4 regions of the Rhizobium sp. ZK1 genome follow, and region 1 is predicted to be linked to each of the others. Evidence: riboswitches for the same ligand, from Rfam matches in the RefSeq annotation. Region 1 holds a riboswitch; each other region holds the start of a gene.

Region 1 (5,817 bases):
CGATGATCGAGGTGAGGCCGAGTTTGGAAACCAGCGCCAGGATATCGAGCTGATGCTGGATATCGAGGTGGTTGGTCGGCTCGTCGAGCAGCAATTCGCTCGGGCTCTGGGCCAGCGCCCGGGCGATATGCACGCGCTGGCGCTCGCCGCCCGACAGCGTCTGCCAGAGCTGGCCGGCGCGCTCGGCCATGTCGACGCGGGCAAGCGCTTCCTCGACGGCGGCATCGTCATCGGAGCCCCAGGAGGCGAGGAGGCCGCGATGCGGCGTGCGGCCGAGGCGCACGACATCGCGCACGGTGATCTGCGTATCCGTCGTCGACTGCTGCTCGACGAAGGCGATGCGCCGGGCGAGGGCGGCGCGCGAAAGGCCGGAGACGTCGTCTTCGCCGAGGCGGATGATGCCGGATCTGACCTGCCGCAGCCGGCAGATCAGGCGAAGCAGGCTGGATTTGCCGGAGCCGTTCGGCCCGAGCAGGCCGAGCACCTTGCCCGTTTCGACCGATATGCTGACGCCATTGACGATGACGGTATTGCCGGCGGCATAGGTGACCTTGTCGACTGATATGCTCATGCGCTTCTCCGCACGCGATAGAGGATGATGGCGAAGGCCGGGGCGCCGAAGAGCGCGGTGACGACGCCGATCGGCAGGATCTGCTGCGGAATGATGATGCGCGAGATGATATCGGCGCCGACCATGAAGAGCGCGCCGCCAAGCGCGGTCGCCGGCAGCAGGCGGCCATGCGCCGGCCCGACGAGGAAGCGGGCGGCATGGGGAATGACGAGGCCGACGAAGCCGATGGAGCCGACCATGCTGACGACGCTCGCCGTCATCGCGGCCGTGACGGCGAGCAGGGTGAACTGCACCCGGCGCACCGGGACGCCGAGCGCGGCTGCGGCATCCGTGCCGAAGGCGAAGGCATCGAGCGCACGCACATGCGCGAGGCAGAGGATGAAGCCGATCACGGCGATGGGCACGGAAAGATAGACATCCGGCCAGCGCACGCCGCTCAGCGATCCCAAGAGCCAGAAGAGCACGCCGCGGGCCTGTTCGGCATTGGCCGAGGTGGTGACGATATAGGAGGTCAGCGCATTGAAAAGCTGCGAGCCCGCCACGCCGCAGAGAATGATGCGCTCGCTGGTGCCGCCGGCACCGGCCGCCAGCACGCCGACCAGCAGGAAGGCGGCGACCGCGCCGATGAAGGCCCCGCTCGACAGGCCGAGTATGCCATAACCGAGGCCTGATATCATGACACAGACGGCGCCCGTCGATGCGCCGGCGGAGATGCCGAGCACATAGGGTTCGGCGAGCGGGTTGCGCAGCAGCGCCTGCAGGATCGCGCCGCAAAGCGCCAGCGACGCACCGGCGCTTGCCGCCACCAGCGCGCGGCTGAGGCGGTAATCCCAGATGATGCCCTGATGGATGCGGCTGAGCTCGAACGCCGTGCCGAACAGGCGGTTGGAGACCGCCTTTGCCGTAGTGGCGAGCGGGATGGCGATCTCGCCGATCGACACGGCAAGGCTGATCATCAGTGCGAGCAGGATGACGGCGGCGATGGTGAGCGCGGCAAGCGCCCACCATGTCCTCTGTGGCGAAAGCGCTTGGCTCACTGTGTCAGACCGAAGGACTTGATGCCCTTTGCCAGCGTTTCGATGCCGTCGATCGTGCGGATCGTCGGGTTCATCGACTGAGCGTCCATCATGATGAAGCGCTTGTTTTTCACCGCATCCAGCTCCCTGGTGACCGGATCATTCTCCAGGAAATCCACCTTCACCCTGGGATCGTCGGCGGCATAGCGGCGGCGGTCCATGGTGGCGATGACGATGACGGAAGGATTGGCCTGCGTAATGGTTTCCCAGCCGACGAGGGGCCATTCCTCTTCAGTCGTCACGACGTTCTTCGCGCCGAGCGTTTTCAGGATATAGGCCGGCGCGCTGTTCTTGCCGGCGATGAAGGCATCGCCCTCGACCTCCTTGCTGGAGAACCAGAATACGACAGGCAGGTTCTTCGCCGCTGCACCGGCGACAGAGGCAACGGCATCCGCCTCGCGCTTTTTCAGGTCGGCAATCAGCGCGTCGCCGCGGTCTTTCACGTCGAAGATCTCGGAGAGTTCGGCGATTTCCTGATAGATCAGGTCCATCGTGAACAGTTCCTTGCGCACGCCATCACCGCCATCGGTGTTGATCTTGGCGACGCAATCGGCCGGCGCGACATAGGTGTTGATGCCGAGATCCTTGAACTGCTCGCGCTTGCCGACGGAGCCTTGCGTGCCGACATGCCATTCGAATTCGGCAGTCACAAGATCGGGCTCCGCGCCGACGACGGATTCGAAGCTCGGGTCATTGTCGGCCAGCCGTTTGATCCTGCTGTTGACATCGGCATATTGCGGCAGGACCGGGCCGACCCAGACGGCGGTGCCGGCGATCTTGTCGGCAAGGCCGAGCGAGAACAGCACTTCGGTCATGCCCTGGCCGATCGAAACGATCCTGGCCGGCGCTTTTTCGAAGGTGACCTGCTGGCCGCAATTGGTGAGGGTGAGGGGATATTGGGTGGCGGCAAAGGCGGGCGCAGCAAAGCCGGCCAGCCCGAGCGCGAGGGAAAAGCTCTTCAGAAGCTGTCGCATGGGAAACTCTCGATCAGAAGGAAAAGGGCTGGCGGATGCCGGTGCGCGAAAACGCGAACGAAGCCGGCGAGCGGCAAGCTAGCGGCGGATCGTCCAATCGAGACGGATGGATGGCGGCAGGTGGGGAGGGGTCTTGTCAATCATGTCTGCTCCTTGTCGGGCATCCCCGCCCGGCTTGATTGGATCGTGATCGACGGCAGGTCTCCTGGCTCGCGAATATGTGCCGGTCATCTGCCTTCCCGCGAAATCGCAGTGGCACGGCCCAGAGGCCGAGGGCATGATCGTTGAAGCGATCAACCCCGAGATCGACAATCCGCTTACAGTTGCGGGGGCAGCCACGGTCTCGGTCCCTCTTGGGTCGTCCTCACCGTGTTCCCTATTATTCCCCTCGGAGTTCTCTTCGGGGAACCGTCGCTCCGATCTATGACGCCGCCATGGGCAACGTCAAGCACCGGAATGCGAAGTGTGTCGGATCCGACGCCGCCTTCGTGGCTGACGCCCGAGCCGCGCGGCGGCGGATGTGAGCGCGGTGGCGACTGCGGAGACAGTGAAAGGGCGCCGGTACATGAGATCTCCCTTAATGTAATAACATTACATAGCCACTGTTATAAAGTTACACCTGCGTTGTCCAGTCCCGGCTGTCGGATTTTTGAGAAATTGGGCGCGGGCCTCGTCTGATGTCTGGCCGGCTCTTCATCGTGACGGGATGGCGGCGTATGACGCAAGCCATCGACAGCGATTGGTGAGCCGAGCCCCTTCAAAGCAGCCGATGGCTATTGTGGCGCGACGTCCGTCATCTCTTCACGATCCTGCAGGATGCGGTCGATCAGGCCCCATTCCTGCGCCTCTTGCGCCGTCATGAAGCGATCGCGATCCATTGCCTGCTCGAACTCCTCATAGGATCGGCCGCAATGTTCGGCGTAGAGGCGCGTCATGAGCTGCTTGGTCTTCCTGATTTCCTCCGCATGGATGAGCATGTCGGAGGCCTGGCCCTGGAAGCCGCCGAGGGGCTGGTGGATGAGGATGCTGGCATTCGGAAGGGCATAGCGCTCTCCCGGCTGGCCGGCCATCAGCAGGAAGGAGCCCATGGAGCGGGCCGTTCCCATGCAGAGCGTGTGCACCGGCGCGCGGATGAAGCGCATCGTGTCGTACATGGCAAAGCCGCTGGTCACGACGCCGCCAGGCGAATTGATATAGAGATTGATGGGCTTCTTGGGATTTTCGGCTTCGAGGAACAGCAATTGGGCGCAGACGAGGGCCGAAACGGTGTCGTTGATCTCACCGTTCAGAAAGATGATCCGCTCTCGCAGGAGGCGGGAATAGATGTCGAAGGATCGCTCCCCTCTCGAGGATTGTTCCACGACCATAGGGACGAGTTGCATCGTTTCGCGCATCGGCGAACTCCAATCTTCCAGAGTTGATCAGGGGGAAGGCCTGCCGCGTCAGGCGGCGAGCATCATGGTCTGGCCGTTGCTGTTGGCGACCGATCTCGAAAGCCGCTCGAAAGTGGCTCCGGTCAATTCGTGGACGATCCGCAGGCTGGTTCCGCCGGATGCGTTCGCGGCGATCGTGAAGGTGACGGTGCTTTCGAGATAGGGCGGGGCATCGTCGCGCAATCGGTAGCGGATTTCCTTGCCTGGCGTCTCGGAGAGCGATTGCGGATCGGCAAGCGCTTCCTTCGGCAGCCATTTCTCCCGGAATTCCGCAATGCTGATCGCGCGCCAGACCTTTTCCAGTGGCGCATCCAGCTCATATGTCTGTTCGAAGCCGCTTTGTTGTTGCTTGGCTTGCACCTTGGCTTTCACCTCGTTCATTGATCCATATCCTTCAGCAAGAGCTTGAGATCATCGATGCGGGCCGGCCAGTAGGCGCGATATTTCGCCAGCCATTGGGCGATGAGGGTGAGCCCTTCGGGGTCGACCTCGTAATTCACGAAACGACCCTCCTTCTGTTCGCGCACCAGCCTTGCCGCTCGCAACACGGCGAGATGCTGGGACATCGCCGGCTGGCTGATATCCATGCCTTGGCGAAGCGCGCTGGCATTCATGCTGCCGGTCGCCAGTTTCTCGAAGATCGTGCGGCGTGTCGGGTCCGCGAGGGCGCGGAAAATGTCGTGTTCCATCATGATGACACATAAGCACAGACTTATGTGATTCGCAAGGGCTTGCGTCATCTGCGCGTCTTGCGAACCCGATGCGAGCGCCGAGGTCTCCGTCGGGCGGAAAAAGGCCGCGCCTCTGGAACATCGCAGGCCCGGCCTCGTTGGGCTTTTGCATTCAAGCCCTTCACGCGAGCCGGAGAACAAGGCCATGACGAATCCTGCCACAGCGATCAAGGTCCTGGCACCTGAACCTCATCCGTCAGCCCCCGTTCCGCCGCCCGGAAAACCCGCTCCGCCCGTCAAGGAGCCGATGCCCGACAAGCAGGGCGATGATCAGCCGGTGCCCGATCCCGGCGAGGATGAGCCGCCTCCCGGAGCTGCGCCATGACGCCGGCGACGACATACCGGGTCAGATATATGTCGATCTATATCGGGCTGGTGCTGCTTGTTGCCGTGATCATCACGGTCGGATCTCTTGCCGTCGCCTCATGGTGACTTGCTTTCGGAAGTAGCGGCCTATCAGAAGCATGGGCTCGGGAACAACGGCGCGAGGCGGCGGTTCGGATCGCTGATCATCATCAGTTGGAGCAGTGCCATGATTGGACATCAGGAAGGCGCGAATTTCGCGCTTGTGCGGTCAGGCGAGCCGAGCGTTTTCCACCTGACCGTCGACGGCAAATATGTCGGGACCATCGCCCGCGATGGAGAGAACCTGTCGTCGGCAAAACCTTGGGGGTGGCGCCTGCTGATTGCCGACGGCAGGCAGGGCGATGTGCCGCTGGCCGGCCGGTCGCACAATATCGATGAAGCGCTGGCCGAGGCGCGACACGCTTACGAACGGCATCAGGACGAGATCTCTCATCGCATGTGAAGAGGTCTCGTTTGCGGGGTGGCAGTCTCTTGCGCCGTCTTGCCGGTGGGGGAGAAGCCGTTTGTTTGAAACATGGGGCGGCATGCGGCGAACGAATGTCGCATTGAGCTTTCCCGCGGATGTCGCTATCACGGATTCGATGCTGAGGTAGGGGCCTCAAGGCGCAGGGGAACGATGCAACACCGTCTGGACAGGATCGAGCAATTGATGGTGCGCATTCTATG
Region 2 (5,817 bases), 1.3 Mb from region 1:
TGAAGGGCACGCCATAGACCCGCTCCACGTCATAGGGCGAGAAGAGATACATGTCCTCATTGTTCTTGGCGAGTTCGAAAGTGATATCAGGCACGACGACGCCGAGTGACAGCGTCTTGATGCGGATTTTCTCATCGGCATTTTCGCGCTTGGTATCGAGAAAGCGCATGATATCGGGGTGATGCGCGTTGAGATAAACCGCGCCCGCACCCTGTCGCGCGCCGAGCTGATTGGCATAGGAGAACGAGTCCTCGAGCAGCTTCATGACGGGGATGATGCCGGAAGACTGGTTTTCGATCTGCTTGATCGGCGCACCGGCCTCACGGATGTTCGTCAAGGACAGCGCCACGCCACCACCGCGCTTGGAAAGCTGCAGCGCCGAATTGATGGAGCGACCAATCGATTCCATATTGTCTTCGACACGCAGCAGGAAGCAGGAGACGAGTTCGCCGCGCTGCTTCTTGCCGGCATTGAGGAAGGTCGGCGTTGCCGGCTGGAAACGGCCGGTAATGATCTCTTCCATCAGATCGCGTGCCAGCTGTTCATTGCCTCTGGCAAGCGCCAGCGCCACCATGCAGATGCGATCTTCATAGCGTTCCAGATAGCGTTTACCGTCGAAGGTCTTTAGCGTGTAGCTGGTGTAATATTTGAAGGCGCCGAGGAAGGTCGGGAACCGGAACCTCTTGGCATAGGCTTCGTCGAACAGATCGCGGACGAAATTGAAGGAATACTGATCGAGTACGTCCTGCTCGTAATAGCCTTCGGTCACCAGATAATCGAGCTTCTCCCTGAGATTATGGAAGAACACCGTGTTCTGGTTCACATGCTGCAGGAAATACTGCTTGGCCGCCAAGCGGTCCTTGTCGAGCTGGATCCTGCCCTCATCGTCATAGAGGTTCAGCATCGCGTTCAGCGCGTGATAGTCCAGCGCTTCCACGGCCTTTAGCGGTTTTACACCCGCATCCCGCGTCAGGTTCGTTCCTGTGTCCAAAATCGTCCCATCCCGTCTTTGACATTGGCGACATCCTCGGCAGTTCCCAGAAGCTCGAACCTGTAGAGGTAGGGAACCCGGCACTTCTGCGAGATCACGTCGCCGGCAAGCCCGTAGGTCTCGCCGAAATTGCTGTTGCCCGCTGCAATCACGCCGCGGATATTGGAGCGGTTTTCCGCATCGTTGAGGAAGCGGATTACCTGCTTGGGCACGGCTCCCTTTACGATCCCTGGGCCGCCATCCCCGCAATAGGTGGGCGAGATCAGCACGTAGGGTTCGCGAATGTGGATGTCTTCAGCACTGAGGGGAATGCGCGCCGCGCGCAGTCCCAGCTTCTCGACGAAACGATGGGTATTCTCGGACCGGCTGGAATAGTAGACGATCAGGCCCATCGCTCTTCTCCAATTAGGAGAGCGCGCTGATCATGTCGGGACGGAAGCCCGCCCAGTGGTTCTCGCCGGCAACGACGACCGGAACCTGCATGTAGCCCATGCCGCGAACGCGATCGAGCGCGTCGGCATCCTCGGAAATATCGATGATCTGATAGTCGACGCCCAGACGGTCGAGGGCGCGATAGGTGGCGATGCACTGAACGCAGGCAGGCTTGCTGTAAACGGTAACGCTCATCATGTTCCTCGTGATGTCAATGAATTTCGGACGCAGTACAGGGCACGGGCGCCTTGCGGCGTCCGGGGTAACGCTTGACGATGATCTTGCAGAGTCGGCGCTTAAACGCCTGAAATTATCCCTTGCAGGATTTGCGCGGGCGGCGGCCTTGACGTTCTCGACATAACTTCAACCCCGAAGTGCTCATGCGGACGTTCGGGGCAGCGTAACAGCACGGATGGATTCCGCTTTCATGCACGCGACTTTCCGGACACCCCGCCCGTGGACGTTTTATTCAAGGCAGGTCTCCTGGCTTACGGGTCGAAGCCCCTGCCCCAGCCTTCCCAAAGCCTCATGCCTCAGTGACCTGAAATCGGACAGTTGCTCGCCGCTTACAGTTGCGGGGGCAGCTCCGGCTTTGTCGCGCCGTCATGGCGAAACGCACCGTATTCCCGTCTTAGCCCCCGACCCTCACGAATCGAAGGAACCTTGAACACTAGATATAGTACGCGAATCCCGGTTTGCGTCAACGGATGGTTTGTGCATCGCGTTACGGAATGTTTGAAATCGCTGCATTCCTGTGAAAAACGTGGTTAACGAATGGTAAAGAAAACAGGCTGTGGAGGAGGCCTCAAAGGTGAAAGCCGGCATATAGCCGGCTCTCCCAGGAATCGACTAGGCGCTCATGCGCGGGTCGTTGCTGCGGCACCGCGCAACAATCGAGCAGCCGCCACCATGTTGACGAGCGCTGGGCGAACCTCCTCCCATTTACGCGTCTTCAGACCGCAATCGGCGTTGATCCAAAGCTGCCCATTCGTCAGGCGCTCGCGCGCCAACATCAGAAGTTCGGTCGTGGAACCACGATGCGGCAAGCATGCACTGCCGCATCCAATCGCAGGATGATATAGAGAAATCTTTATGTCTTCATCCGAAGAAGGCGAAGCGCATTCATCGTCACCAGCACGGTCGCGCCCGTATCCGCCAGGATCGCCGGCCACAGGCCGGTAATGCCGGCTATAGTGGTGACGAGAAACACTGCCTTCAGCCCGAGCGCGATGGTGATGTTCTGCATGATATTGCGCATCGTCCGCTTCGAAAGGTCGATCATGCGCGCCACGTCGCCGACACGTCCATGCAGCACCGCCGCATCCGCCGTTTCCAGCGCCACGTCGGTGCCGCCGCCCATGGCGATGCCGACATCGGCAGCAGCAAGCGCCGGCGCATCGTTGATGCCGTCACCGACCTTGGCGACGAAAAGCCCTTCCTTCTTCAATTCGCCGACGATGCGCTGCTTGTCCTGCGGCAGCAGCTCGCCGCGCCAGTCGATGCCGAGATCACCGGCAACGGCGGCTGCCGTGCGCTTGTTATCACCGGTCAGCATGATGGCCCGCACACCGGCCGCCTTCAGCGTCGCAAGGCCGCTCTTTGCGTCCTCGCGTGGCTCGTCGCGCATGGCGATCAGGCCGGCAGCGACGCCATCGATCAGCAGCACCGAAACACTTTTGCCCGCGCCATTCAGGATGGTAACCTGCTGATCCTGCTCCGCATTCAGCGCTCTACGCTCACGCGCAGCCGGCGGCGACAGGAGATCGAGCGTTTCGCCGCCCACCTTGCCCGTCACACCCTTGCCCGGCAGCGCCTCAAGTTCGAAAGCCGGCGGCATGGGTACACCATCGGCTTTCGCCCGGTTTAGGATCGCCAGCGCCAACGGATGGCTGGAAGCTTGCTCCAGGACCGCGGCGCGTGACAGCACCTGCGTCTCAGAGCGTCCAAAGGCAATGATATCGGTCACCTGCGGCTTGCCAACGGTCAGCGTACCCGTCTTGTCGAAGGCAACGGCCGTCACCTTGCCAAGCGATTCCAGAACTGCGCCGCCCTTCATCAGCAACCCGCGGCGCGCACCCGCCGAAAGAGAAGCGGCAATCGCAGCCGGCGTGGAAATGACGAGCGCGCAAGGGCAACCGATCAGCAGGATCGCAAGGCCCTTGTAGATCCATTCGCCCCAAGCCGCGCCCGTCAGCAGCGGCGGCAGGATCGCCACCAGAACCGCCACGACGACAACACCCGGCGTGTAATAGCGCGAAAAGCGGTCGATGAAGCGCTCCGTCGGCGCCTTGGATTCCTGCGCCTCCTCCACCAGCTTGACGACGCGGGCAATCGTATTGTCCTCGGCAGCGGCCGTCACACGAATGCGCACTGCGGCATCGCCATTCACCGTGCCAGCGAAGACGGTCTCGCCGGTTCCCTTGCGCACCGGCGTGCTTTCGCCGGTCACCGGCGCTTCGTCGATGGCGCTCTCACCAGACAGGATCGTACCGTCGGCGGAAATCCGATCGCCCGGCCGTACGAGAATGACTGAGCCGACGGTAAGCGTTTCCGCCGGCACTTCCTTCACCTCACCGCCCGTTTCGAGCAACGCATTCTTCGGCACCAGCGTCGTCAGCGACTGGATGCTGGCGCGCGCCTTTCCGGCGGCAACGCCTTCCAACAGCTCACCGACAAGGAACAGGAAGACGACCGTCGCCGCTTCTTCGCCGGCATTGATGATGACGGCACCGACGGCGGCGATTGTCATCAGCATTTCGATCGAAAAGGGAATGCCGGCAAGCGCGGCCATGACGGCGCGCCGCGCGATCGGAACCAGCCCGACCAGCATGGCGGCAATGAAGGCATAGGAAGCGATCGCCGGCACCAGATGGCCGATCACATAGGCGATAACGAGCGCCAGGCCGGAGAAGATCGTCAGCCGGCCCTTCTTGCTCTGCCACCAGGGGCCGGTCATCGGTCGATGATCATGACCGTGCAGCCCCTGGACTTCCTCCACACCATGCGAATGGGCGTGACCGGAATGATCGTGGTCATGATGTTCATGCCCGCCATGATCGTGGTGCTCATGGTCATGGTCGTGCCCATGATCGTGATCATGATGCGCGTGATCGTGGCCGCCCTTCTGTTCCTGAGCGGGCGCCTTGCCCGTGAGCGGAGCGACGGAATAGCCGAGGCCGGTCACCTTCCTCTCTATCGCCTTGAGATCGCTGCTGCCATTGTGGCGCACCGTCATCGTGCCGGCCGTCACCGAAACCGTGACATCCTCGACCCCGTCCATACGCCTGATGGCCGTATCGATCTTCGTTGCGCAGGCGGCGCAATCCATACCGCCGACCCTGTACCGTGCCTGTGCTGCTTCGCTCACGATCTAAATCCTTGCTTGTAGGCAGCGTCCTTCCTACATCCTCTAGCGACTAGAGGTGCAAGAGGAAAATCATGAAAAAGATCACCATCGGTGAAGCCGCGCGTCACAGCGGCGTCAAAGTGCCGACGATCCGCTATTATGAGAGCATCGGCCTGCTTTCCGAACCCAGCCGCAGCGAGGGCAACCAGCGTTCCTACGAGCCCGCTGACCTCAATCGCCTCGCCTTCATCCGCCACGCTCGCGAACTCGGCTTCGAGATCGAAGCGATCCGCACGCTGCTGCACCTGCAGGATGACCCACACCAGCCCTGCGCCTCCGCCGATGCCATCGCCAAGGCACGTCTCATCGAGGTCGAGCAACGTATCCGCAGTCTGAATGCGCTGAAGGCGGAACTGGAGCAGATGGTCGAGAGCTGCTGCCACGGCCGCGTCGATCAATGCCGGGTCATCGAAGTGCTCGCCGACCACGGCAAGTGCGTGCATCCGCGTCACTGAGACTTGCGCTGGACGTTTACCCGCTTCAAGAAGACGCAATGGAACAGAAGACAATTGCGATCATCGGCGGCGGTCCCGCAGGTTTGTCAGCCGCCGAAGTGTTGTCGGAAAGCGGCTACGCCATCGCCGTCTACGACGCGATGCCGACTTTCGCCCGCAAGTTCCTGCTCGCCGGCAAGTCGGGCCTCAACATCACCCATTCGGAGGACTACGACCGTTTCGCCACCCGCTTTGGCGATGCCAATGTCAGTCTTCGTTCCACCCTTGATGCCTTCACCCCGGCCGATATCCGCACCTGGGCAACTGAGCTCGGCACCGAAACCTTCGTCGGTTCCTCCGGCCGCGTCTTTCCCAATGTCATGAAGGCGTCACCACTTCTGCGCGCCTGGCTCGGCAGGCTGGAAGATCGCGGCGTAAGCTTCTTCACCCGCCATCGCTGGGTCGGCTTTGCCGAAGGTGGACACAGTTTCGAAACGCCAAACGGACGCAAGACTATTTCCTGCGATGCCACGCTGCTTGCGCTCGGCGGCGCA
Region 3 (5,817 bases), 560 kb from region 1:
TGATCCTCTCCTACGACCCCGATGTCTTCGACCATCCGCGTGATCTGAACGTGCGGCTGCGCATGATGGATATGGATGGCGGCAATCTGACGGAGCTGTTCGAGCTTTTCGGCGGGCAGGGCACGATCAATGTGCCGAACTGGTCGCCGGATGGCGAGGAATTCGCCTATGTGCGGTATTTTCCGGTGAGATCTTGAGAGGGCGCATCGCAGTTTGATGATGGAGTGCTCGTGGCCTCAAGTCCTATGCAACCCTTCTCAAGCTAGCATCGCTCACTCATCAGAGGGACCTTCATACAATTATGCACAAGGTATTGCTCGCGGCGTTTGCCTTTTTGATCTGCTGCCGTGCTTTGCTGTTTGTTACGTTTCCGGTCGAGTATCTGCGATGGTTCGGAAAATATCAGGAGTCGCAAATTTTGAATCAGATGGCGGTACCCATCGCCAAATTCTATATTCAGAATGATGTTAGATATGCTTGCGGCAATGAGACGTACTTCAGAAATTATAACGCTATGAACTTCTTCGATGATCTGCCTCTCACCCAGGAAGAGGAGTTCATACTCCAGTCACAGGATAAGATTGCTCTCCTGTTTTTAAGCGACGTCGTTGACGACGAGAACGAATATCTCGGCTCTATCCGCACAGTGACCAATTATAATTTGCTCGTCGCCTCTAAGTGCTTGCACAGGCGCATTTCGTGAAAGCGCCAGCGGCGGTAGCCGCGTGACTTGGTTTGTGGGATATCTGAAAAGTACAGACTCGTTCGTCGGCGGTACTCTATGCATTATGATCCCGCTTATCCCACAATATTGCCTCCACTCATCGCGCTACCGATTTTTCTTATTTCGAATGTCATGGCGCCTCTATTGGCGCATCTTGTCGGGCGTTCACTCAAGCGTTTAAAGTGGATGCCACATATGTTCGCATTTCTGTGGGTACTAGCTTCCGTTTTGACCTTCAGTCTCGTCGGAATGCCGAGGATAGCGCCAGACGAGATGGAAGGTCCCGGCGACGGTATCGTAATGCTTCCACTCGCGTTGGAAGCATTAGCCGTACTGGCGGGATATGTCCTGGCAATGGTATTTTTGCTTGTCGCTCGCCTTCTCAATCGGAGCAATTCGAGATCACACCTGCCGTCCTGAAGTAAAAGATGGTCGGCGAATGATATTGTGCAGCCGCGCCATCTTTGATGGAGGGGCGGTGGATTATAGGCGATAGCACGGCGGGATTTCGCCCGCCGCACTTCATTCTCTCGCTCAGGCCGCGACGGCAGCCTTGCGGCGATCACGGACGGCCTTCGCCAGGTCCTCGAGCACGTCGACAGACATATCCCAGCCGATGCAGCCATCGGTGATCGACTGGCCGTAGACGAGCGGCTTGCCGGGGACGAGATCCTGGCGGCCGGCGACGAGGTTGCTCTCGATCATCATGCCCTTGATGTGGTGATTGCCGGCGACGATCTGGCCGGTGACGTCGTGGACGACCTTCGGCTGGTTCATCGGATCCTTGCCGCTGTTGGCGTGGCTGGCATCGATCAGCATGCGTGGGTCGACACCGAGCTTGGTTGCCTCGGCGATGACGGCCTGCACATCGGCCGCTTCATAGTTCGGACGCTTGCCGCCGCGCAGGATGATGTGGCAGTCCTCGTTGCCGCGGGTGGAGGCGATCGCTGCCTGTCCGTCCTTGGTGACGGCCGGGAAATGGTGCGGCTGGGAAGCGGCCATGATCGCGTCGAGCGCGACACGCGCGCCGCCATCCGTGCCGTTCTTGAAGCCGATCGGGCAGGAGAGACCCGAGGCGAGCTGGCGGTGGATCTGGCTTTCGGTCGTGCGCGCGCCGATGGCGCCATAGCTGACGAGATCGGCGATATATTGCGGCGTGATCGTATCGAGGAATTCGCAGCCGGCCGGCAGGCCCATGGCGTTGATGTCGAGCAGCAGGCGGCGCGCAAGGCGCAGGCCTTCCTCGATACGGTAGGTGCCGTCGAGATGCGGGTCGTTGATCAGGCCTTTCCAGCCGATGGTGGTGCGGGGCTTTTCGAAATAGACGCGCATGACGATTTCGAGATCGCCGGACAGGCGTCGTCGCTGCTCAACGAGCCGGGACGCATATTCGCGGGCGGCTGCCGGATCATGGATCGAGCAGGGGCCGATGACGACGAGCTGGCGGTCGTCCTTGCCGGTCAGGATATTATGGATCGTGTCGCGTGTGCCGGTCACGGTCTCGGTGACCGCTGATGTCCGCGGGATTTCCGAGATGATATCGGCCGGCTTGGTCAGCGGGGTGATCTCGACGATGCGCAGATCATCAATGGTGTCAGTCACGGTATGCTCTCCTGTTTGGTCATACCGTGCGGAACAAAAAAGCCGCCAGGTAGACTAGCGGCTGTTCGGGTTGTCGTCGCGTTAGATTTGGTTACGCACAGACCCGCATCCGCTGGAAGCAGCGGTACGAATAAAATCGCGATGCGTAGACGGACGAGATCGACATGCTGGCTATGTAGCGATGCGGAAACAAATTGTCACGCGGAATTTTGCAAGTGACAGTTCCTTACCGGGCAGGGGCGGAGATGCAGTTCCGTTCCAGGCATATTCGCCGAATTGACTTGCTGCCATGCCGTTTCCACGCCATAGATCGCCCGTCAGGTGCCCGCCGTCACAAGCGGGAGAATCGGGAATCCGGTGCAAGACCGGAACGTGCCCAACGCTGTAAGGCCGACGCTTGCCGCTCACCACGCCACTGGCCTCAAGGCCGGGAAGGCTGCGGCCAAGTGGATGACGCCAAGTCAGAAGACCGGCCTGGCAAGATAGACCCAACCCGCGCGGACGGCGGGCGGTTGCGTTGTTGGGGATTTGACGATGCGACCCATTGACGATGCCGTTTGCCCGGCATCCAGCTTTTCTGCGGCCGAACGCGAGGCCGTCTATCATGCGATCATGACGCGGCGCGATGTGCGCTGCCAGTTCCTGCCCGATCCCCTGCCGGATGATCTCGTCACCCGATTGCTGATGGCGGCCCATCACGCGCCTTCGGTCGGTTTCATGCAGCCGTGGAATTTCATTCTGGTGAAAAGTGCCGAGGTGAGGGCGCAGGTGCGCGATGCCTTCGCGAAGGCGAATGAGGAAGCGGCCCTGATGTTTACCGCCGAGCGGCGGCAGGCCTATCGCTCGCTGAAGCTCGAAGGCATCGTCGAGGCGCCGCTCGGAATCTGCGTGACTTGTGATCCTACCCGCAGCGGCAGCGTGGTGCTGGGGCGCACGCATAATCCGCGCATGGACAGCTATTCCACCGTCTGCGCCATCCAAAACCTGTGGCTTGCGGCGCGAGCGGAAGGCGTCGGCATCGGCTGGGTCAGCATTTTTCGCGAGGGCGACCTGAAGGAAATCCTCGGCATCCCCGATCATATCGAGGTGGTGGCCTGGCTCTGCGCCGGCTTCGTCGACCGGCTCTATGACCAGCCGGAACTGGCGGTCAAAGGCTGGCGGCAGCGCATGCCGCTGGAAGATCTCGTCTTCCATGACGGCTGGGGACGATCGGACCGTGAGCCGGTCACTACTGCTGTTGAGGTTGAGGGCCAGGTGTCGCCGGATTAGCGAGATCGATCTTGCCCTGATCGCCGGCAAGGAATTGCGGGCCGACCTGCCGGACCTTGCTGGCAGAGGGATCATAGGGGCGATCCGCCACCTGCGGCTGCGAGGCAGGCGGGGTGCCGACCGCCTTCGGCGCTTCCGTCCGGATCGTGGTGATCGAGCCCTTCGGCTCGGGCGCCGGCGCATAGGCGGCCTGGCTCTTTCGCATCTGCTCGTAATAGGCAGACAGATTGCAGGAGCAGGCGGATTTTTCGCCAGGTGCACGGGTCTTGTAGGCGAAGGCGTTCTTCATCGCGCTGTAGGGCGCTCCGGTTGCCGTCGAAATCATGTTCGAGGTCTCGGTGCTGGAAACCTCGCGATAGAAGAGTTCCGTCTCGAGGCCGGGGCACATCTTCGCGCAGGTCGCGGCATCACGGTCGAAATCGACCGAGGTGGCATTGTTGCTGATCGGGAAGAAGCCGCCATCGCAGGTGCGCACGCAGATGGTGCTGACGGGCGAGAGCATTTCGGCGCGCGGCAGGCCATAGCGCTCGCCGCCGCCGAGCGGGATGAACGTGTCGCTGCGCATGGCCTGCTCTTCGATGCTCGGAGCCGGCGCGTAGGCGTCGCCTTCGGCAGGCCCGCTGAAACTGTCGCTGTTGCAGTCATTGTCTTCGAGCGCGGCCATCAGTTCCGCGCGGGCCGCATCGGGGCCGGACTGGCGCAACTCGTTGCGGCGATGCTGAAGGAAGCTGATATTGTCGACCATCCTGGCTTCAGCATGCTCGAGCTCGGAGCAGAAGCCGGCGTTGTCGCCGCCAACGACGACCATGCTGCCGGAGGTGCAGCCATACCGGCGCAGATCGCTGCGCACCTTGCGCAATTCGAGATTCTGTTCGGCAAGCGCGCCGGCATATTGGCGCATCTCGCTGCTGCTGTTGCCGAAGGTTTGCGGCAGGTCGGCAAGGCGCCCGCGCAGATCCTCACAGATCGCATTGGTCTGCGCCGCCGCAGGAGCCGCGAATGCCAGACAGAAAACGAGATACAGGTTTCGGCGCTTCACGACGTCGTTCCGGAAAGAGAAAAGCATCTATCAGTGCGTTGCGGCTTCCATCCACCGCGCTTTGTCTTAACGTGTTTCCCTTAATAAGCTCGCAGTAATTCCTAGCGTATTTTTGCGATCTTATCCAGCAAGCCGGATGCTTCCACTTTCCCGCTTCCTGCAACCGCGCGGGAAGCCGTTGATATCCAGACAGTTGATATGACAGATAATTCCGACGAATCCCGCACACGCGAAACGTCCGCAGAGACACCGGACACCCGGCGGGGCCTTCACGTTTTCGTGGACGGTTGTTTGGAACCCGGCGCAAGGCATGGGGGATGGGCCTTCGTCGCCTACCGCGATGGTATCGAGATCGCCTCCGGCTTTGGCGGTGCAAAGGATTCATCCAATAACGCGATGGAAGTGACGGCCGTGCTTGAGGCGGCAATCTGGATCAACGGCTCAGCAGCTGATGTAGCGGCAGTCATCTGGTCCGATTCCGCCTATGCCGTCGAAGGCTGCAACAGCTGGCGTCCGATCTGGAGAAACAATGGCTGGAAGAAAAGCAACCCGACCGGCAAGGCCAGAAACCGAGCGATATCAGATGCGAAAATCTGGAAAGCCATCGATATCCAGCTATCCGAGAATTCCCTGATAAGCATTGCCTGGTGCAAGGGCCATTCCGGCGCCGATGGTAACGAACGGGCCGATGCGCTGGCAGATCAGGGACGCCGATCGATACGGCGTGCCTGATTATCCGGATGCTGACGCGCGACCGGCTAAAGCGTGTCGCGATCTTTCAGATTCGCTTGCCACGCTTTAAGTCTTTGTTTTACGCATGTCGTTACCGCAAAACCGCTGCACACTTTTGCGCGACATGCTTTAAGCCGGCTGCGATGCCTCGACGACAGCGAGCGCCGCCATATTGACCACGCCGCGCGAGGTGACCGACGGCGCCAGGATATGCGCCGGCATCGCCGTGCCGAGCAGGATCGGGCCGACATGCAGGCCGTCCGTCATCGACTTGACGACGCCGAGCGTGATGTTGGCGGCATCGAGGTTCGGGAAGATCAGCAGGTTGGCTTCGTCATTCAGCGTGGTGTGCGGCATGACGCGGCGGCGCAGTTCCTCGGAGATGGCGCTTTCGCCATGCATTTCGCCATCGACTTCGAGGTCGGGTGCCGCCTCGCGCACAAGCTGCAGC
Region 4 (5,817 bases), 120 kb from region 1:
TCAGCGCCTCGCCTTCGCTCTCGCCCTTGGCAATCCCCGCATCGCGATCCAGCCCGATATCGGCAACAAGCTCGAGGATCTGCTTACTGAGCAACCGGATCCGCCTCGGATCGCCGCCCGACGCCTCGTAATATTCGTCGACCAGCGCCTCCAGATCCTTGAGCGGCCCGTAGCTTTCGGCCCGCGTCAGCGGCGGCGTCAGGTGGTCGATGATGACGGCGCCGGTGCGGCGCTTGGCCTGCGTACCCTCGCCCGGATCGTTGACGATGAACGGATAGAGATGCGGCAGCGGCCCGAGGATCGCTTCGGGATAACAGGCTTCCGACAGCGCCAGCGCCTTGCCCGGTAGCCATTCCAGATTGCCATGCTTGCCCATGTGAATGACGGCATCGGCGCCGAACTCTTCACGCAGGAAAGCATAAAAGGCGAAATAGCCGTGCGGCGGCACGAGATCGGGCGAGTGATAGCTTTCCTTCGGATCGATATGATAGCCGCGCGCCGGCTGGATGCCGATCAGCAACCCGCCGAACCGGGCAAATGGCAGCGCGAAGCCGCCATCGCGCATATAGGGATCGGCCTCGGGCCCGCCCCAGCGGGCCATCACCTCATCCTGAATCTGATTGGGAAGAGACGAGAAGAAGTTCTTGTATCGACTCAAGGAAAGCCTCTCGCGCACCACCTTGCCGTCGAAACCGGAATTGGTCGGCCCCGCCATCAGATGCCGCATCAGCGCATCACCATCAGCCGGAATATCGGCGACAGGATAGCCGACCGCCTCCATCGCCCGCATCACCTCGATGGTGCCCGCTGGCGTATCAAGACCGACGCCATTGCCGAGCCGCCCATCGCGGTTCGGATAATTCGCCATGACGAGCGCGACCCGCCGCTCCGCCGCATTCCTCTGCCGCAACCGCGCCCAGTTGGCGGCAAGGGCGGCCACATATGCCATGCGCCCGGCATCAGGCTCGCTGGAGACGATATTGGCCTCGACCGCGGCATCATAGCGGGCGGCTGCCTTGAAGGAGACGGCACGCGACAGCACGCGGCCATCCACCTCCGGCAGCGCAACATTCATGCCGAGATCACGGGCCGAGAGCCCTTGCGACGAGGCAGCCCAGGCTTCCCGCGACGAGGCGGAAAAGATTGCCTGGAGCACGATGGCGTCGTTCGCCTCCAGTACCGTCGGCTCACGATCGGCGCCGGGGGCGGAGACGGCAAAGCCCGTCGTGTTGATGACGACTTCGGGCTTCAGGTCGGCGAAGATGCTTTCGAGTATGCCTTTCGAGACCGGGTCCTTGAGGCTGTAGGCGAAGACCGGCAGCGGACGCAGGCCTTGCGCCTGCAGAGCCTCGATCAAGGCTTCGACGGGGCGGGTTTCGCCGCTCTGCACGAGGGCGCGGTAGAAGGCGATGGCGACGGTAGGTCGGTCCGTGGGTTTGCATCCCACCTCTTCCGTCGAATGAGTGGTACCCTCTTCTTCGTCCGAGAGCGTGGTACCTGCAGAAACGCTAGTAACTAACCCCTTCCACTCCTCGACCCCAACCAGCCCCCGCCCCGGCCACCAGATCCCCGCCTTCATCAACGGCGCAGCCGGCGCCGGCTTCTCCGCTCCAGACAGCATCGCCGCCGCATAGGCAAGAAAGCCCCGCGCGTTAGCGTCTCCACCCTCGATCAGATAGCCCCATAGCGCATTGAGATCTTCAAGCGCCACATTCGAAAACGGCGTCAGCCCGGCATCCGGCTTGGAATCCCCCGGCAACACCGCAATCAGCGCACCACTGCGCGCCGCCACCGCATGCAGCGCCTCCAGCGCATAGTGGAAATAGCTCGCCCCACCCAGCGCCCGCACGATGATCAGCTTCGCATGCCGCGCCGTGCGTTCAACGTAAGTATCGACCGACATCGGATGCTTCAGGCTCATCAGGCTCGCAAGCCGCAGCGAATGCCCGGCCGCCCCGCCGGCATGCGCCGCGGCAATTGCCGCAAGCTCGGTGTCGGCAGCCGACAGGAACAGGATATCGCCCGGCGACTGGCCGAGGTCGATTGCCTCGTCCCCGTCGCTGATCGTTCCCTGCTGGGCCAGAAGCAGATGCATTTTATATCCTCATGCGAGCGCTTCGATCGCCTTGCGCACCGCGTCCTGATCCATCTCGTGCAGGCCGATGACAACGAGACGCGTGCTGCGCGTTTCACCCGATGCCCAGGCGCGGTCGAAATACTGGTCGATACGGACACCCACGGCCTGCAGCTGCAGGCGCATCGGCTTGCCGGAGACGTCGATGAAGCCCTTGAGGCGCAGCACGTCATGCTCGGCAATGATGCCCTTCAGCTTCTCGACGAAACCGGCCGTGTCCGAGATCGCACCAAGCTCGACGACGAAACTGTCGAATTCGTCGTGATCGTGGGGCTCACCGTCCTCATGCTCCAGCTCGTGATGGGACTTGCGGTTGACGACGTCGTCTTCCGTTCCGATGCCGAGGCCGAGCAGCACGCTTGCCGGCACGTCGCCATTCCTGGCCTCGATCATCACAGGCTTGCGGGCAATGCGCGAGGCGACTTCGCTCTTCACGCGACCGAGCCCGTCGCTGTCGATCAGGTCGGTCTTGTTCAGTACGATCAGGTCGGCGCAGGTCAGTTGATCCTCGAACAGCTCCTCGATCGGGCTTTCATGGTCGAGCGATTCATCCTCGACGCGGCGCGCATCGACGGCATCGTGGTCATCGGCAAAACGACCAGCGGCGACAGCGGCACTATCGACCACGGTGATGACGCCATCGACGGTGACTTCGCTACGAATATCCGGCCAGTTGAAGGCGGCCACCAGCGGCTGCGGCAAAGCGAGGCCCGAGGTTTCGATGACGATATGGTCCGGACGCTGATCGCGCTCCAGAAGCCTCGTCATGGTCGGAATGAAATCGTCGGCGACCGTGCAGCAGATGCAGCCATTGGTGAGCTCGATAATATCGTCTTCGGTGCAATTCTCCGCCCCGCAGCCCTTCAGCACATCGCCATCGACGCCGAGATCACCGAACTCGTTGATGATGAGCGCGATCTTCTTGCCGCCGGCATTGGTGAGCAGGTTGCGGATCATGGTCGTCTTGCCGGCGCCGAGGAAGCCGGTGATGACGGTCGCGGGAATTTTCTGCTGCATGGAACTAACCCTTCATTTTCAGCGGCAATCCTGCCGCGATAAAATAGACGTCGTCGGCCTCTGCCGCGATCATCTGGTGCAGCCGGCCGGCATGGTCGCGAAACTCGCGCGCCATGCGGTTTTCGGGCACGATGCCGAGGCCGACTTCATTGGAAACGATGACGAGCCGCGCCTTTGCGTCAGGGAGAAAGGCGGCGAGCGCTGCGGACTGCGCAGCGATATCGCGCCCGTCCATCATAAGATTGGTGAGCCAGAGCGTCAGGCAGTCGACCAGGATCGCCCTGCCCTCGCCATCGATGGCCGCAAGGCGCTCCGTAAGATCGAGCGGCTCCTCGTGCGTGGTCCAGGAGGGACCGCGATCGGCCTTGTGCCGGTCGATACGCGCCTGCATCTCCCCGTCCCACGCCCGGCCGGTGGCGATGTAGTGGCGGTCGAGGCCGCTGGCTGTCACGAGATTTTCGGCGAAGCGGGATTTGCCGGAGCGCGCGCCGCCGAGGATGAAGGTGGCGGTCATGCGCAAACGCTCCTGTGAGAGAGGATGCGGCTTGTTCTAAGTGTACTTTCCTTGGCAACAGAGGCGGGTGCCACAGACTCGACGCAAGAGGCCGAAAGCACCGCACCGACGCCTGCCAATCGCACCGCCAAAGGCAGCACCGAACCATATTCTTCAGCCAAAACAACCTCCGTGCTGGCAGCGGGCAAAACACCCAGTTGGGCACTATGCCCGGCACGGATGGCAGGTCTCCTGGCTCGCAGTTGTCGGCCGCGATAGGGGCAACCGTTTCCGGTCGCCCCTGATCGTGCCAGCGGATCTGCCTCGCCTTCCCGGCTGCATCTCGTGAAAAGGCGGACGATTCGTAGAAAGAGAGGCGTCCTGCCCCGGCTGATCACGGTGCATTTCCAGTGGCTTTTCCGGCGCCTGTTCCACCTTGCCCGCCCACAGGATGCGGGCCGTCGGCGCGGCAGTCGAAATGCCGGACGGAAGACCCTGACTGCTCTACAGTCGCGGGGTCGGCTGTGATGAAGGCCCCCGGTTTGGGTCCGCCTCGTCACATTCCCTTTTCATCCGGAAGGCGTCAGGCCGATCCGGAACCATCCATTATGTGGTTTCATGGTTAGGCGCGCGCAACCCCCATGTCAATTGCCCCGCACTGTGCCAGAGAGGTTCATCTCTACTTACACTACCAAGATTATCGTGTTTATTCAAAATCTTATGTCATAGAAACTTTACTGCCCGGCCGGTATTTAGCCGCAATTGGCAGGCATGCGGTGCCGCCTGCCACCCTTGACCGCCGCTCCTGTCGCCTAGTTCTCCTATGATGCTCTCCCGAATGGATATCCGCCGCTTCCGGCCCTTCACAACCATATTCGATTTGGGACGCCTGCGCGCCCTCGCCAGACAAAGTGAAATAGGCCTGGTCTTTGCCGGCGCGCTGGTCGGCATCGCTGCGGGGCTGGCGGTCAGCGCCATGAGTTTCGTGTCCGAGGCAATGCACCGGTTGATCTTCGGCATCGAAACCGAAACCCGGCTCAGCGCTTCGCAGATCGACAACCAGTTCCTGCTGATGACGGCGCCTTTCGCCGGCGGTATCCTACTCGGCTTGTTGTTCTTCATCCTCGCCAAGTGGCGCAAGAAGCCGATGGTCGACCCGATCGAGGCCAATGCGCTGCATGGCGGTCGCCTGTCTTTGACAGACAGCATTCTCGTCGCCGTCCAGAACATCATCTCCAACGGCTTCGGCGCCTCGGTCGGTCTGGAAGCCGGCTATACGCAGCTTGCAGCCGGCATCGCCTCGAAATTCGGCCTGAAACTGCAACTGCGCCGCGCCGATCTGCGCGTGCTTGTCGGCTGCGGCGCTGCCGGCGCCATCGCGGCCGCCTTCAATGCGCCGCTGACCGGCGCGTTCTACGCCTTCGAGCTCATCATCGGCACATACGCCATCGTCTCGCTGACACCGGTCGTCGTTGCAGCCCTGGTCGCCACACTGGTTGCACGCCTGCTTGCCGGTAGCGATTTCATCATCGATGTCGGCAGTTTCGGCGCTGTCCAGCCGGCCGATTACGTGCCGGCGATCGCACTCGGCGCCTTCTGCGCCGGCATCGGCATCCTGCTCATGCAGGGCGTTGCCTTCGTCGAGGAACTGGCGAGAAAGAGCTCCGTCCCGCTGCCCTTTCGCCCGGCGCTCGGCGGCATCGTCGTCGGCCTGCTGGCGCTGGTCTCGCCGCAGATTCTGGCCGCCGGACATGGCGCACTGCATCTGAACCTCGCCAACGAAGTAACGATCCCCGCCCTTATCAGCCTGTTTTTGCTGAAATCGGTCGCTTCGGCTGTCTCGATCGGCTCCGGCTTCAGGGGCGGCCTGTTCTTCGCTTCACTCTTCATGGGCGCGCTGCTCGGCAAGCTCTTTGCCTATTCCGCCCCCTATTTTGCCGATGCGACGCTGACCCCCGTCATCTATGCCGTGGTCGGCATGAGTTCGCTTGCCGTCGCCGTCATCGGCGGGCCGCTGACCATGACCTTCCTCGCACTGGAGATTACCGGCGACTTTCCGATCACCGCCCTCGTGCTCGCCGCCGTCATCACTTCCTCGCTCGTGGTTCGCACCACCTTCGGCTACTCCTTCGCCACATGGCGTTTCCACCTGCGCGGCGAGAGCATCCGCAGC

What was found. A riboswitch is a leader RNA that binds a small molecule or an ion and turns the genes downstream of it on or off. The one in region 1 is predicted to bind cobalamin.
Region 2: another riboswitch for cobalamin. It lies ahead of nrdH (glutaredoxin-like protein NrdH); the one in region 1 lies ahead of ACK9YZ_RS12370 (ABC transporter substrate-binding protein).
Region 3: another riboswitch for cobalamin. It lies ahead of bluB (5,6-dimethylbenzimidazole synthase); the one in region 1 lies ahead of ACK9YZ_RS12370 (ABC transporter substrate-binding protein).
Region 4: another riboswitch for cobalamin. It lies ahead of cobU (bifunctional adenosylcobinamide kinase/adenosylcobinamide-phosphate guanylyltransferase); the one in region 1 lies ahead of ACK9YZ_RS12370 (ABC transporter substrate-binding protein).

What each region holds. Positions count from the first base shown of each region.
Region 1 covers NZ_CP180586.1:2,378,583-2,384,399, reverse strand. The annotation lists gene ACK9YZ_RS12380 (ABC transporter ATP-binding protein) at 1-571, opposite strand, end outside; gene ACK9YZ_RS12375 (FecCD family ABC transporter permease) at 568-1,608, opposite strand; gene ACK9YZ_RS12370 (ABC transporter substrate-binding protein) at 1,605-2,621, opposite strand; cobalamin riboswitch at 2,799-3,049, opposite strand; gene ACK9YZ_RS12365 (ATP-dependent Clp protease proteolytic subunit) at 3,395-4,015, opposite strand; gene ACK9YZ_RS12360 (SRPBCC family protein) at 4,064-4,435, opposite strand; gene ACK9YZ_RS12355 (ArsR/SmtB family transcription factor) at 4,432-4,746, opposite strand; gene ACK9YZ_RS12350 (hypothetical protein) at 4,931-5,110, shown strand; gene ACK9YZ_RS12345 (hypothetical protein) at 5,318-5,593, shown strand; gene ACK9YZ_RS12340 (hypothetical protein) at 5,768-5,817, shown strand, end outside.
Region 2 covers NZ_CP180586.1:3,655,518-3,661,334, forward strand. The annotation lists gene nrdE (class 1b ribonucleoside-diphosphate reductase subunit alpha) at 1-991, opposite strand, end outside; gene nrdI (class Ib ribonucleoside-diphosphate reductase assembly flavoprotein NrdI) at 970-1,383, opposite strand; gene nrdH (glutaredoxin-like protein NrdH) at 1,397-1,618, opposite strand; cobalamin riboswitch at 1,879-2,104, opposite strand; partial or broken gene ACK9YZ_RS18555 (hypothetical protein) at 2,281-2,469, opposite strand; gene ACK9YZ_RS18560 (heavy metal translocating P-type ATPase) at 2,514-4,751, opposite strand; gene ACK9YZ_RS18565 (MerR family transcriptional regulator) at 4,862-5,284, shown strand; gene ACK9YZ_RS18570 (TIGR03862 family flavoprotein) at 5,323-5,817, shown strand, end outside.
Region 3 covers NZ_CP180586.1:1,819,244-1,825,060, reverse strand. The annotation lists gene ACK9YZ_RS09355 (TolB family protein) at 1-197, shown strand, start outside; gene ACK9YZ_RS09350 (hypothetical protein) at 302-703, shown strand; gene ACK9YZ_RS09345 (3-deoxy-7-phosphoheptulonate synthase) at 1,259-2,326, opposite strand; cobalamin riboswitch at 2,629-2,819, shown strand; gene bluB (5,6-dimethylbenzimidazole synthase) at 2,861-3,595, shown strand; gene ACK9YZ_RS09335 (DUF2865 domain-containing protein) at 3,555-4,634, opposite strand; gene ACK9YZ_RS09330 (ribonuclease H family protein) at 4,833-5,366, shown strand; gene ACK9YZ_RS09325 (NADP-dependent malic enzyme) at 5,496-5,817, opposite strand, start outside.
Region 4 covers NZ_CP180586.1:2,496,173-2,501,989, forward strand. The annotation lists gene cobN (cobaltochelatase subunit CobN) at 1-2,095, opposite strand, end outside; gene cobW (cobalamin biosynthesis protein CobW) at 2,105-3,151, opposite strand; gene cobU (bifunctional adenosylcobinamide kinase/adenosylcobinamide-phosphate guanylyltransferase) at 3,156-3,665, opposite strand; cobalamin riboswitch at 3,869-4,263, opposite strand; gene ACK9YZ_RS13010 (chloride channel protein) at 4,471-5,817, shown strand, end outside.